2 regions of the Cobetia sp. MC34 genome follow, and region 1 is predicted to be linked to the other one. Evidence: predicted binding sites of a transcription regulator. Region 1 holds the regulator's gene; the other holds the start of a gene.
What was found. Region 1 encodes LexA, which represses DNA repair genes until DNA is damaged. Its sites were predicted from a motif close to TACTGTNTANNTANACAGTA; they were not measured.

Region 2: a site for LexA is predicted at 3,464-3,483, ahead of IZU87_RS03875 (LexA family protein). Genes of this name have one in related genera too.

The regions. Positions count from the first base shown of each region.
Region 1 is NZ_JADPPY010000001.1:76,484-83,793, forward strand. Features, by position in the region: gene IZU87_RS00325 (mechanosensitive ion channel family protein) at 1-476, opposite strand, end outside; gene nagZ (beta-N-acetylhexosaminidase) at 525-1,670, opposite strand; gene IZU87_RS00335 (L,D-transpeptidase) at 1,930-2,472, opposite strand; gene IZU87_RS00340 (TetR/AcrR family transcriptional regulator) at 2,472-3,149, opposite strand; gene lexA (transcriptional repressor LexA) at 3,730-4,359, shown strand; gene IZU87_RS00350 (hypothetical protein) at 4,478-4,717, opposite strand; gene IZU87_RS00355 (DUF6586 family protein) at 4,970-5,449, opposite strand; gene topA (type I DNA topoisomerase) at 5,449-7,310, opposite strand, start outside.
Region 2 is NZ_JADPPY010000004.1:153,610-160,919, forward strand. Features, by position in the region: gene IZU87_RS03860 (MliC family protein) at 274-1,254, shown strand; gene IZU87_RS03865 (FMN-dependent NADH-azoreductase) at 1,408-2,037, shown strand; gene IZU87_RS03870 (IMPACT family protein) at 2,148-2,774, opposite strand; gene IZU87_RS03875 (LexA family protein) at 2,801-3,277, opposite strand; gene ccmA (cytochrome c biogenesis heme-transporting ATPase CcmA) at 3,752-4,507, shown strand; gene ccmB (heme exporter protein CcmB) at 4,504-5,226, shown strand; gene IZU87_RS03890 (heme ABC transporter permease) at 5,392-6,159, shown strand; gene ccmD (heme exporter protein CcmD) at 6,156-6,422, shown strand; gene ccmE (cytochrome c maturation protein CcmE) at 6,504-7,010, shown strand; gene IZU87_RS03905 (heme lyase CcmF/NrfE family subunit) at 7,010-7,310, shown strand, end outside.

The DNA.
Region 1 (7,310 bases):
TCCATCGCGTTGACGTTGGTGCCGGGCGGCGGCATGGTGCGCAGCGCCTCGAAGCGCTTGACCATGCGGATCAACGCCCAGGCCAGCGCCAGCAGGGTCACGATCTGGCGCGCCGTGCCCAGGTACTTCTCGGCCCCGCCGAGGCTGAACTGGCCGGCGATGATGCCGAGCGCCAGCAACACCCCCATGCTGTAGAGCCAGAATGACAAGGGATGACGCAGACCATGCACCAGGGCGTCATCCCACAGGTTGCGGCTCTTCTCGGCATGCGCCGCCAGGCGGGTGAGCACCACTCGCTCGATGAGGTGCAGCAACAGCACCGCCAACAGCAACAGAGCGAGATTGATGCCCCACAGCGGCAGACCAAAGGTCTGCTCGACCCATTGGCGCAGCGGCTCGACCCATTGATTGATCATCTCTTCGGCAGGCGCTGCCAGCTTGTCGGCAGCAGCCTCGGTGGCGGATTGCTCAGCCATGGGAATTCCTTGCCAGTCTTCGACTCGAAAAAGGCACCGCGTGCCTGATTATTGCGCGCTACCGGACTCAGAGGCCGACCGTGCGTCAGACGCGTCAGCGGCGCCTAGCGTGCCCGAGGGCATGGCAGCCTGCTGTGATGCCTGACTGGCCGCCATCGATTCGAGCCGCGCGTGGGTGCGCCGCCAGCGTGCCAGCCCCACCAGGCCATCAAGCGTCGGGCGAGCTCGCGCATAGCGCAGCCGCGCCTGGCGCTTGCCACGGTGGCGCTGCTCATCGTCATCGAGGCTGTCGAGCACTTCGCGCGCGGCGGCCGGGTCATTGCAGACCAGCGCCATGTCGCAGCCGGCGTCCAGCGCCAGGCGCGCACGCTCTGCCGGGCCACCTTCCGCGACGGCCGCCGCCATGCCGAGATCATCGGAGAAGATGGCGCCCTTGAAGCCGAACTCTTCGCGCAGCAGGCCCAACCAGCTGGGCGAGAAGCCCGCGGGACGTGCATCGAAATCCGGATAGATCACATGCGCCGGCATCACGCCGCCCAGACGCTCGGCGAGAGCCGCGAAGGGCTTGAGGTCATGCTCGCGCAGCTCGCGGAACGGCCGCGGATCGACCACGCGCTCCAGATGGGTATCTGCCGAGATGCCACCATGCCCCGGGTAATGCTTGCCGACGGCCGACATGCCCGCCTCCTGCAGCCCGTCGATGAAGGCGCCGCCCACCGCGATGACGTCTTCCGGCGTGGCGCCGAAGCTGCGATCGCCAATGATGGTCGAGCCCGCCACATCGATATCCAGTACCGGCGCAAAGGTGATATCACAGCCGATGGCTGCCATCTCCATGCCCAGCAGCCAGCCGGCATCGCGTGCCAGACCCAGGCCTGCGGCCTGGGCGTCTTCGCCGCAGCCATCACAGTCACGGCCGAGACAGCACTGTGCCAGGCTGCGCATCGATGGCAGGCGTGTCACGCCCTCGCGCAGACGCTGGACGCGCCCGCCCTCCTGATCGATGGCGATCAGCAGGTGCGGATTGACGCTGCGAATCTCGCGGCTCAGCTCCTGTACCTGCTCGGGAGAGGCGCAATTGCGCGCAAACAGGATGACGCCCCCGACGGCAGGGCGTGCCAGCAGTTCACGTTCGTCGCGGGCGAGGGTCAGCCCCGCAACATCGACCATTACGGAGCCCAGTGGCTGTGTCATGTCATCCTTCCTGTCCATGGCCTGCGGCAGTGATGTCCCGTGAAGAGAGGAATCACGACCGCCAGGACTTCATGTCTTTTACGGGGCTCGGCAGCCTGGAAGAAACGTGATGAATCAGGCTGCCAGCGCGAGGAAAGGCGCAATTCTAGCCGACTGAACCCCTATCGAACAGTCGCGGCCAGCTGCGCCCCGGCAAGGGGCTGTCACCCAGGTTCCGGTGACAGCTCATGGAGGGTATCAGACTCGGGCACCAACGCCTTCAGGCATGCAGCAGCACCGGGGTGCCGGGCACAGCCTCGGCAAAGAGTCGCAGCAGGTCGTCATCACGCAAGCGAATGCAGCCGTGGGACGCCGCTACCCCCATGGGCTCCGTGCTGGGCGTGCCATGAAAATAGATGTAGCGGCGCAGGCTATCGACCCGCTCGCCGCGGGCATTGCGACCACGATTGACGCCGGGCTCGCGGCCGCTGAGCCACAGAATGCGCGTCAGGATCCAGTCACGCTCAGGATGCTCTAAGGCAAGCTCGGGCGTGAACACCTCGCCCGTGAAGCGCCGGCCGCGATAGACGGCGCCACGCGGATTGCCCGCCCCGATGGCGGCACGAATCACATGCCAGCCGGTTGGCGTGCAACCGCTGCCGTCGAGCTCGCCGATACCGTTGAGGCCGCTGGAGATCGCGCAGGCATGCACCAGCGCGTCAGGGTCAGCCGCGGGGGGCGGCGCATCACGACTGCCACTCGGCGCGTCATTGCGTATCTCAAGGCTCTGGCGCGAGAGATCCACCGCTACCCAGCAGGCCATCAGCTGGCCGCCTGGGTGACCGCCTCACCATCTCCGAGCGTGGCCGGCAACGGCGCTGCCATCGCCGCGACCACCACCGGCCGCATGTGCTGGATCAGCTCGCGCACCGTGGTGTGATGGCCGTACTCGGCCTCCTCGATATCGCGCAGCGCATCCAGGCCCGAGAAGGTGAATATCACGCTGCCGAGCATGAAGTGCAGACGCCAGAAGCGCTCGTTGTCCGGCAGATCAGGCGTCGCCAGCTTCAGAAGCTCGGCGAAGCGGCTGAAGACCGTGCCGTAATGCTCGCGGATATAGCGCCGCATGTGGCCCTGACCCTGGGTATAGGCAAGCCCGAGCAGGCGCATGAAGGTACGCAGGCTATTGCGCTCGGCCGGCACCTCCAGCACGGTACGCGCCATCACCTCCAGCAGGACCTCCAGCGGCACCTGGCGCCCGGCGCATTGCTGCTCGACGCTGTCGAGTGCCGCGTGGAAACGCTCACTGAACGGGTCGAGATAGCGTGCGAAGACCGCCTGGATCAGCGATTTCTTGGAGCCGAAGTGGTAGTTCACCGCCGCCAGATTGACCTTGGCCTTGCTGGTGATGTTACGCAGTGAGGTCTCGGCGAAGCCGCGCTCGGCGAACAGCACCTCGGCAGTATCGAGGATGCGGGTAACGGTATCGGTCTGGGCCATGGGCGGAACCCTTGTCAGGTAGAAAAGGACTGGAGTCGTAGGTCACGGCGCAAGCCCCGCGCGGCGACTCTCTCATGAGGTGGTGCAGGTTCACCGCAAGGCGCGTTCGATCATGACACCCGTGAGCACTACCATCGGCGAACATTCGTTTGAAACGCTTTGATTCTAGCGCGCCATGCCATGACTGACAATTCTCTCGCGTTTCAAACGCCAGAGGTTTAGCCAAGCCTGATATTCCCTCAGCGCTGACCATCCCGATTCAAGGGCTCGTCATGCTCGGTGACTGACCACCCCGCCAGAGCCAGGCCGGGTTCATCTCCAGACATTCATCTCCAGACATTCATCTCCAGACATTCACCTCCAGGCATTCACTTCCAGACATTCCCTTCAAGAAAGAATGCCTCGGATATCGGCACGAAAAGTCGCCAGGCAGCGATAAGCCGGCGACTACCTGCCCTTTGAGGCCACCACGCAAGCCACGATGCCTTGCATGACCGCCATGACTGGATACAATGACAGTTGTATGGATGCACACCCCGTGCCGTCAGCTCAAGATGCCGCCCAGGCCAAAGGCAATGCCATGACCCAGCCGCTTACTCCGCGCCAGCAGGATGTCTTCGACTTCATCATCAAGACCATCAAGTCCTCTGGCTACCCGCCGACGCGGGCCGAAATCGCCCAGGCGCTGGGCTTCCGCTCGCCGAATGCCGCCGAGGAGCATCTGCGCGCCCTCAAGCGCAAGGGCGCCATCGAGATGGTGCCAGGCACCTCACGCGGCATTCGCGTGCCGTCGCTGGCTGACGTCGACGACAGCGCCAACGATGGCCTGCCGGTGATCGGGGAAGTGGCCGCCGGCAGCCCGATTCTTGCCAGCGAGCATATCGACCGTCATTGTCCGCTGCCGAGCGACTACTTCTCGCCGGCTGCCGACTACCTGCTGCGTGTGCGCGGCGTGTCGATGAAGGATGTGGGGATTCTGGAAGGCGACCTGCTGGCCGTGCACCGCACCACCAGCGTGCGTGACGGGCAGATCGTGGTGGCACGTCTGGGGGATGAGGTCACCGTCAAGCGCTTCCGCCGTGACGGGCACTACGTGTGGCTGGAAGCCGAGAACGAGGATTTCTCGCCGATCAAGGTCGACCTGCGCACGGACAGCCTGGAGATAGAGGGTCTCGGGGTGGGCGTCATCCGCGATGGTGGCCTGCACTGAGGCCTTGACCAGCAGCGCTTTTCTCGCAGAGTTCTGAGCAGCAGAAAAGCCGCACGCATTGCACAAAAAAAACCCGCCTCGAGGCGGGTTTTTTTGTGCGCGAAGCACGAGCGATGAATCAGTGCACGATGCCTTCTGACTGCTCGTCCTCGTCTTCTTCGCCATCCCAGAGGCGAGTCCGGGTGATGGCGTGGTCGATCATCTCACGCGCGACCTCGAAACGATTGTCACGCAGCAGATCAGCAGCCTCGTCCGAAATGCGAATGCTGAGCAGCGGCTCACCTTCGCTTTCCGCGGCGCGCAGAATCACTTCACCATCTTCCATTTGCACAATTTCAAGTACGGCGGGATCGGACACGTCATTCCTCCTGCACGGCATCTCGCGAGATACCGGCGTCGTTGTAATCGTCAGCGCGACGGCTGGCAAGCCCGGCACCGCGTTGCCATCAGCGACGCAGAAAAAAGTACGACCACAGCCAGAGCCATGGTCGTACCGGAGAATGCAGGGCTTGCCACAATGCGATCAGTCTAGCACCCGTGAAGGCGAAACGTCACCCGATTGCCATGCGCCAGTCATCACCAGCGTGCAGCACCAGATCAACGCCTTGACCTACCACTCGACACTCGACTCGCGCAGCTGCGGCAGCAGCGCCTTGAATGCCGTGATGGCGGCGCTGAGACGCTCGGCCAGCGAGGCGCTCGAGGCTGCCGCGATGATCAGACCATCACCACGCGAACGCGATTCCTCGCGGCGAGCGACGCCGCCCTCTTCATGCAGGCGGGTCACATCCGCGACCAGCTCAGACAACCAGCTGTCGGGGCGCTCCAGCAGGCTGCGCAGCTGCTCGACCTCGGCGATGGGCGTCGGCGGCGACGCCAGGCGCTCGCGCCAGCTACCCTGCGGCCAGCGCGCCGTCACGGCACATTCTTCCAGCAATGACGCCAGCGCCAGCTCCAGCAGGGCGAGCGCGCCCTCTTCACCGGCCATGCGACGCGCCACGGCATGCTCATCGTCGCCAGAGGCTGCTGACTGGGCCAGCAGCAACTCAGCCTGATACAGCAGCTGATTGGTACGGGCACGCTGGCTCATCAGCTCTTGGCTCCCTTGCGCTTGTCCTCGACGACCCAGCGGCCGTTGTCGTAGGTCGCCTTCCAACCGGTCGCCTTGCCTTCCTCATCGGTCATGACGTACTGAGCCTTGACCTTGCGCGAGAAGCGAATCTGCGCCGGACGTCCGTCCGGGTCCTGATCCGGGGCCTCGAGAATGAAGTGATACTTCTCCGGCAGCTCGTCGGCGTGCGCCTTGAGCTCCTTGACCAGCGGCGGACGCGTCTCGCGATTCTTGGGGAACTGACTGGCCGCCAGGAACAGGCCACTGGCGCCATCGCGCAGCACGTAGTGGTCCTCGACCTTGACGCAGGCAAGTTCCGGCATCGGAATCGGGTCCATCTTCGGCGGCGCCACCTCACCGGACTTGAGCAGCTTGCGGGTATTCTTGCAATTCTCGTTGGTGCAGCCGAAGTACTTGCCGAAACGCCCGGTCTTGAGCTGCATGTCGGAGCCGCACTTGTCGCACTCGATCACCGGGCCATCGTAGCCCTTGATGCGGAACTGACCTTCCTCGACCTCATGACCGACACAGTCCGGGCTATTGCCGCAGACGTGCAGCTTGCGCTGCTCATCGATCAGGTAGCTGTCCATCGCGGTGGCGCAGATCGGGCAGCGACGCTTGGCGCGCAGCGCATCCGTCTCGGCATCTTCACCGGCATCGGCCGCCACGGCTTCATCGCCCGGCAGCAGATCGATGGTAGTCTTGCAGCGCTCCTTGGGCGGCAGGTTGTAGCCGGAACAGCCCAGGAAGACCCCGGTCGAGGCGGTACGAATCTGCATCTCACGCCCACAGGTCGGGCAGGCGATGTCCGTCGGCACCGGCTGGTTGGGACGCATGCCCTCTTCGGACTGGGCGTGGTCCAGCTCGGCCTTGAACTCGGCGTAGAAGGTGTCCAGCAGCTCGCGCCAGTTGCGCCCGCCGTTGGCCACCTCATCGAGATAGTCTTCCATGCGCGCCGTGAAGCCGAAGTCCATCAGGTCCTTGAAGGACTCGCTGAGGCGATCGGTGACGATATCGCCCAGCTTCTCGGCATAGAAGCGACGGTTTTCCAGCGCCACGTAGCCACGGTCCTGGATGGTGGAGATGATGGCGGCATAGGTGGACGGACGACCGATACCGCGCTTCTCCAGCTCCTTGACCAGGCTGGCCTCGGTGTAACGCGCCGTGGGCTTGGTGAAGTGCTGCAGCGGCTGCAGCTCGACCAGGTCCAGCTTCTCACCGATGGCGAGGTCCGGCAGCGACTGGTCCTCTTCCTTCTTGCCCATCGGCTTCATGACACGCGTGTAACCGTCGAACTTGAGCACACGGCCCTTGGCGCGCAGCTCGTAGCCATCCACTTCGATGGTCAGCGTGGAGGACAGGTATTCGGCCGGCAGCATCTGACAGGCCACGAACTGACGCCAGATCAGCTCATACAGGCGCTCGGCGTCACGCTCCATGCCGGCGAGATCGGTGGCGCGGCGCGACACTTCGGAAGGACGAATCGCTTCGTGCGCTTCCTGGGCGCCTTCCTTGCTGGAGTAGACGTTGGCCGCTTCCGGCAGGTAGTTGCTGCCGTATTCTTCGCTGATGAAGTCGCGCGCCGTGGCCACCGCGTCCGCCGACAGATTGGTCGAGTCGGTACGCATGTAGGTGATGTAACCCGCCTCGTAGAGACGCTGGGCCATCATCATGGTCTTCTTGACCGAGAAGCCGAGACGACCACTGGCCGCCTGCTGCAGGGTCGAGGTGATGAACGGCGCGTTCGGCTTGGAGCGCGTCGGCTTGTCTTCACGATTGGTGATCGCGAGCTTGGCCGTGCGCAGCGCCGCGATGCGGTCCATCGTCTCCTTCTCGCTGG
Region 2 (7,310 bases), on a different contig from region 1:
GTACCCTCAGTGCATTCCCATCCCCACAAGCCTCACTGCGCTTGATAGACTTTGGCAGGGTGCGCCAGGAAGGCCGCCGTCTCCGCCTTGAAGTCCAGCCATGCCGCAGTGTCTCGTCGCGAGAGTGCTGCGCTGCATCTTGTCGTCCGACATGCCCAGGGAGGGTTCATCATGTCACGTCACTGCTGTCGTCTTTTTGCCATTTCCCGTGTGTTGCCCCATAGGTGGGCCGCGAGCCTCACGCCAGGGATGATCGCTGTCGGTCGAGCGGGCTTGCGCCTGTCGCCTCTGGCGGTGCCCATGCTGCTGGCCGGATGTACCTCCCTGCCGTGGAGTCAGGATGCCGCGTCAGGGACGGATGCTGGCCAGCCGCCGCTCAAGGTGCCGGCTCCCGCGCAGGACCCGGGCCCCGTGGTGCATGAGGTGGCGAAGAAACCTGCGCCGCCCAGTGCGGAATCGCTGGGCAAGGCCGCTGCGGTGACCTTGCCCTCCAGCTTTCTGCCACCGCCCCGGGCGAGTGAGTATCAGGTGTGGCGCTGTACTCCGGCGCAGGATCTGCTGATGGCCTTCAGCGAAGGCGACGCCGAGGCATCGCATGACTGGTTGCGACTGTGGTCGCGGCGGCATGCCTATACCCTGGAGCGGGTCGTCAGTGCCTCCGGCGAGCGCTATCAGGCCAATGCCGGTGCATCGCCGGCCGAGCAGGCGTCTGGTGATGTGCAGGCGTTGCCCGGTGAAGAGGGGCTGGAGGTGTGGTTCAAGGGTTCCGAGGCGATGCTGCAGAATGCCCGCGGCAATCTGGAATGTGTGCAGGATGATCGGCGCGTGATTCATCCGACGACGCAGAAGCCGCTGTTGGTGGCGCAGGGCAATGAGCCCGGCTGGCAGGTCAGTCTCGACAGCGAGCACAACCTGCTGACGTTGACGGCCATGCAGGGCTTGCTCGAGTCGCCGCACGAGGCGCAGGCATCCGAGCGCTCTGCAGAAACGGAGGCTGGTGCTCGCTCGTCAGGTGTCCAGGTGGTGAAGCTGCCTTATCGGGTCGCCCATGAGGCAAACGATAGCCGTGTGCTCAAGGCGCAACTCCCGGCTGACGGCAAGCAGGGCGAGCCATTGCAGCTGGTGGTCGCGCCGGGCGCCTGCTTCGATTCCATGCAGGGCGCGCCCTATCCACTGACGGCGACCTTGACGATTGCAGGGCAGAAATTGAAGGGCTGTGGCGAGGCGTTCCGTTATCAGTCGGCAGTCGAATAAGGGTGATGACTGACTAATTGTTCGCTTTTTTCGAATGATATGGGCGATTTAAGTCGCTTTTCGTGTGGAATGGTTCATTTATCATGCTGTGCATGCGGATCGGGTCGAACACCGTCGACAGGATCGCGCCTCACTTTCATGGAGACCCTCCACATGTCAAAAGCTTCGCTCAATGTCCTGCTGGTGTCTGCTTCCCTGTTCGCCGACAAGGGCAATTCACGTGCGCTGGCCGCATCCTTCGTCAGTGCGCTCGAGGCCTCCGGGCAGCCATTTCAGCTGACGCATCATGATCTGGTCGAGCGTGACCTGCCGCATCTCGATGGCGCGGAAATGCAGGCCTGGATGACGCCGGCGGATGAGCGTAGCGCCGAGCAACGCAAGCTCGCCGCACTTTCCGATGGTTTTCTGGCCGAGCTGAGAGCGGCAGACCTGCTGGTCGTTGCGGCACCGCTCTACAATCTGGGCCTGCCGACGCAGATGAAGGCGTGGTTCGACCGGGTGCTGCGCGCCGGCGAGACCTTCCGCTATACCGAGAAAGGGCCGGTGGGCCTGCTGGAAGGCAAGCAGGCGCTGGTACTGGCGGCGCGTGGCGGCATGTACGCGGGCACTGAAATGGATTCCCAGACACCACATCTGAAATCCATGCTCGGGCTGATGGGCATCACGGATCAGCACTTCGTGTATGCCGAAGGCCTCAGCATGGGCGATGAGCCCAGGGCCGCCTCGCTGGCCGAGGCCAAGGCTGCCATCGCCAATCAGGTGGAAGCCCTGCAGTTCAGCTGAGAAAAGTGAAAACACGAACGCCATCGCCGCCCGGACAAGGGGCGGCGATGGCGTTCGTGTTTGTGCACAGCCAAAGAGAATCGCTGGCGCCGGTCAGTCGCTGATGCAGATCAGTCGCGGGAGTCGAGCACTTCCAGCGCTCCCTTGAGGCGCGCATGCAGTTCTTCCAGCGGCGGCTGGGCGCCGCCTTGCGGCCAGCCCGCCGTCAACACCACGCCATCGGCACCATAGTCGCTTGCATCCACCGGCACATCGTAGCCGCTCAACCAGTGGCGAACATCGGCTTCATGGGCGAAGCCGACCTTCAGGCGCCTGGGCGTGCGCGGCGTGAAGGTCGTGGTGGGCAGGTGCTCGAGCGCCTCGAGCACCGCGCGGCTGTATGCGCGCGCCAGGCCGCCGGTGCCCAGCTTGATGCCGCCGAAGTAGCGGATCACCACGCAGGCCACCTGGCCGACGCCACTGCCTTCGAGCACCTGATACATCGGCCTGCCAGCAGTGCCGCCCGGCTCGCCATCATCGGAGAAGCCGATGGCATTCTGCTCATTGGGTGCCCCGGCGATGAACGCCGTGCAGTGATGGCGTGCGTTGGGGTGGGCGAGATGCGCCTGAGCCAGCAGCCGCGTCATGCCTTCTGGCGTCGGGGCATGGGCCAGCCAGGCGATGAAGCGGCTCTTCTCGATCTCGATGCTGTGTTCATGATGCGCCTCGGGCGCCAGTGCCGGTATCAGATAGGTCATGGCACCATCTTACCAAAGCGTCGCCCTCAGTGAGTGACGGCATTGCCGCGCACCACGCCCATCACCATGCCCAGCACTTCGATATCGGCATTCTTGAGATAGATGGGGGCCATGCTGTCGTTGGCCGGTTGCAGGCGCACGCCGGTCTTCTCGATATACAGCTTCTTCAGCGTCACTTCCTGCTGGTTGATCATCACCACGGCGGTCTCGCCGTTCTCGGCGCTTTCGCTGCGTTCGATGATGATGATGTCGCCATCATGGATATTGCAGTTGATCATCGAATGGCCGCGCACGCGCAGGGCGTAGGTATTGCGGCGCACCATGCGCGTCGGCACGGCAACAGTACCGCAGTCGGCGATGGCTTCGATGGGCATGCCGGCCGTGATGTTGCCGAGCAGCGGGATATCCATCATGTCGCTGGCGGTGATTTCCTGCCAGGCCTGGTCATTGAGCGGCAGGTTGTGAAGACGCTGAAGGTAGTGCGGAGCGTGAAGACGTGACATGAGCTATCCCCTGATGCCGTGCGGTCGGCGCGGATGGTGCGTCGGCCTGCGGTGCAGCGTGGAGGGTCGTCAGGCTGAGTTCATCTGTCGCCTGCTAGGCTCCGCGAACATGCTGACAACGCGTTGAGCCGACCCGATCAGTCTGTGCCTGCACTCGGCAGGCGTGTGATGAAGGTACTGTATGGATACTGTTTTTGTATACAGTGTCTGCATCATAGCAAGCTCTCGCGAAGTGGCAAGAGGTGAGCGGATCGACCAGCGCCAATCCAGCGAAAGTGTGTCGTATGAATGTGCACCACATGTCGCTGATATATTTCTCGAGTGCTTGACTGCCCGTCATGGCGGGGCTGCGAGGCCAGGCGATCGGCTGCTCGGTGGTCAGTGTCGACCTCAGCTCGTAGAATGGCTCGCAGTGACCCTTTGGGTCTGCTTTTGATGTCGCACTCCGCGACGGCTCAGCCGCGAGAATCCGGGATGCCCAGCCTGCCTGCCAGCGATGAAGTCTGTAGCGCGCCGCCTCTGTTGGCGGTCGTGGCGCTCGGCTGTGAGCGTGATGAGCGCTGGCTGTTCGAGGGGCTGGATCTTTCGCTGCATGCGGGAGAGATCCTGCAGGTCGAGGGCCCCAATGGCAGTGGCAAGACGACCCTGCTCAAGATTCTGTCCGGTCAGTTCCATGACTACGAGGGCGAGGTGCTGTGGCGCGGCCAGCCCACCTCGCGGGTGCGTGACGACTTTCTGGGCTCACTGCTCTATCTGGGTCACCAGCCCGGCATCAAGGGCACCCTGACCGCCTTGGAAAACCTTGCCTGGTATCAGGCGCTGGGCGGTCAACCGCAGGCGAAGGCAGAGGCCCGCCGCGAGCTCGCCTGGGCAGCGCTGGACGCCGTGGGGCTGGCCGGTTTCGAGGATGTGCCTGCCCAGCAGCTGTCCGCCGGTCAGCAGCGGCGTATCGCGCTGGCGCGGCTGCATCTGACGCCACGCCGGCTGTGGGTGCTCGATGAGCCCTTCACCGCCATCGATCGCGACGGCGTTCAGGCGCTGGAGGCACTGCTGCTGGCTCACGCCCAGCGTGGGGGCAGCGTGGTGATGACGACTCATCATCGCTTCTCACAGGCCTCGCGCTTGCGCCGCCTGTGCCTGGGCGCGAAGGAAGGGGAGAAGGCCGAACAGGGTTCAGAGCAGGGCGTGGGCGGGAAAGACACAGCCTCGATACAAGGCGCCTCGGCATGAACCATGAGCTGCTGACGGCATTGCCCGAGGCCCCGCCCACCAGTTCGCTGGCCGGGGCTTTCAAGGCGACCCTCGCGCGCGACCTGCGTCAGGCGCTGCGCCGACGCAGTGAGCTGATCAATCCTCTGGTGTTCTTCGCCCTGGTGATCACGCTGTTTCCGCTGGGCATCTCCCCGGACAAGGCGCTGCTGGCGACGCTGGCGCCGGGCCTGCTGTGGGTGGCGGCATTGCTGGCGACGCTGCTGTCACTGGATGGTCTGTTCCGGCAGGATCTGGAGGACGGCAGTCTCGAGCAACTGCTGCTGACGCCGCAGCCATTGCCGTTGCTGGTGCTGGCCAAGGTAGCGGGCCACTGGCTGCTGACCGGCCTGCCGCTGGCGCTGATGGCGCCCTTGCTGGGCGTGATGCTGGGGCTGCCGAGCGGCGCCTTTGGTGTGTTGATCGCCTCGCTGGCGCTGGGCAGCATGAGTCTGTCATTGATCGGCGCGATCGGTGCGGCGCTCACGGTGGGGCTGCGGCGTGGCGGGGTGCTGCTCTCGCTGATCATCCTGCCGCTGTACATTCCGGTGCTGATCTTCGGTGCCGGCGCCGTACAGAGCGCCGTCAATGGCATGCCCAGCCTGGCCCATCTGGCCATTCTGGGCGCGATGCTGGCGCTGGCCTTGCTGCTGGCGCCGCTTGCCATCGCCGCCGGACTCAGGCTGAGCATCAATGGCTAGCCCGATCAAGAACTGCATGACGCTGCCCGAGCATTCTCGGGCTTTCGCAAGGCTCTTCATTGCCCCTGACAAGAGGCCCGTGTGACCGCCGACTCCGACTCTCCTCAAGCGCCTGCCCGCAAGGTTCGCCCCCGCAAGGGCGGGCTATGGCCGTGGTTGCATCGCATGGGCGCACCGGCGACCTTCTTCGCGGCCAGCCAGCGCTGGCTGCCGTGGCTCTGGGCCCTGGCCATCATCGCGCTGGTGGCCGGCAGTGTCTGGGGGCTGGCCTTCGCGCCCGCCGACTACCAGCAGGGCAACAGCTTCCGCATCATCTATGTGCATGTGCCGGCGGCGATTCTCGCCCAGTCGTGCTTCATGCTGCTGGCGGTGTGCGCGCTGCTCTTCCTGGTGTGGAAGATCAAGCTGGCGGACATGGTCGCCACGGCCGCCGCGCCTGTCGGAGCCCTGATGACGGCGCTGGCACTGTTTTCCGGCTCGGTGTGGGGCATTCCCACCTGGGGCACCTGGTGGATCTGGGATGCCCGGCTGACCTCGATGCTGATCCAGCTGTTCCTGTATCTGGGCGTGATCGTGCTGCGTGGCTCCTTCGCCAGCCGTGACAGCGGTTCGCGTGCGGCCTCGATCCTGGCGCTGGTCGGCATGGTCAACATCCCGATCATCAAGTATTCGGTGGACTGGTGGAGCACACTGCATCAACCGGCCACCTTCACGCTCAGCGAAGCGCCGCCGATGCCGGCCAGCATGTGGATCCCCTTGCTGATGATGGTGATCGGCTTCTACGCCCTGTTCGGCGCGCTGGTGCTGATGCGCACGCGGGTCGAGGTGCTGAGGCGCGAGAGTCGCAAGCAGTGGGTGCGTGATCTGCTGAGTCCGTCTTCGCGTGCGCGCCCCGATGCTGCGGTGGTCGCGGTAGAAGGGGACAAGCCATGAACCTGCCGGGCATCGCTTTCTCGAGTGTCAGCGAGTTCTTCGCCATGGGCGGCCATGCGCTGTATGTGTGGTCGGCCTGGGGGCTGACGGCGGCGTGTCTGGTGGGGCTGGTGATTGCCACGCGGCTGTCGCGTCGCGCGCTGGAGGCGGATATCCGTCGCCGCCTGCGCCGTGACGCTTCCCGTCATTCTTCGCACCCTGCTTCACACCGCGCTTCGCATCGTTCGTCACATCAGGCTTCGCGCCACAGCTCTCGTGATTGAACCTGTTTTCTGCCTCCCGCGGCGGTTGTCCCGCCGGCCGCGAGAGGCTTGACCGTCCCTTGCCCTGATCGAGCCCTGACCATGACTCCCAAACGCAAGCAGCGCCTGTATATCGTCACGGCCATCGTGCTGCTGGCCGCCCTCGCGGTGGGCCTGACCCTCTATGCCCTGCGCGCCAACATCAACGCCTTTTATACCCCGACGCAGATCGCCAGTGGCGAAGCGCCTCAGGGGCGGCAGATCCGTGCGGGCGGCATGGTGCGTGATGGTAGTGTCAGGCGCGACAACGAGACGCTGGATGCCATCTTCACCGTTACGGATTTCGATCATGACGTGACGGTGCATTATCAGGGCATCCTGCCGGACCTGTTCCGTGAAGGGCAGGGCGTGGTGGTGATGGGCACCTTCGATGGTGAGCATCTCGAGGCCAGCGAGGTGCTGGCCAAGCATGACGAGAAGTACATGCCGCCGGAGGTGACCGATGCACTCAAGGCCTCCGGGCGTGATGTGTCTGGTAACAGGACGGGCAACCTGACCAGCGACAGCAGCGCTGCCAAGGCCGCGCTCGATCCGCAGGAGACCCCGTGATGGTGACGCAACTGTTGCCGGAAATCGGCCACTTCGCGCTGATTCTGGGTGCCTGTCTGGCCTGTGTGCAGGCGGTCGTACCGCTGGCGGGGGCCAGTACGCGCCGTCCGCTGTGGATGAGCTTCGCCCAGCCGATGGCCTGGGGGCAGTTCCTGTTCGTGCTGATCGCCTATGCCTGCCTGACCGCGAGCTTCCTGCTGGATGATTTCAGCGTCGCCTACATCGCCAACAACTCCAACAGCCAGTTGCCGTGGTACTTCAAGTTCAGCGCCGTGTGGGGCAGCCATGAGGGCTCGGTGC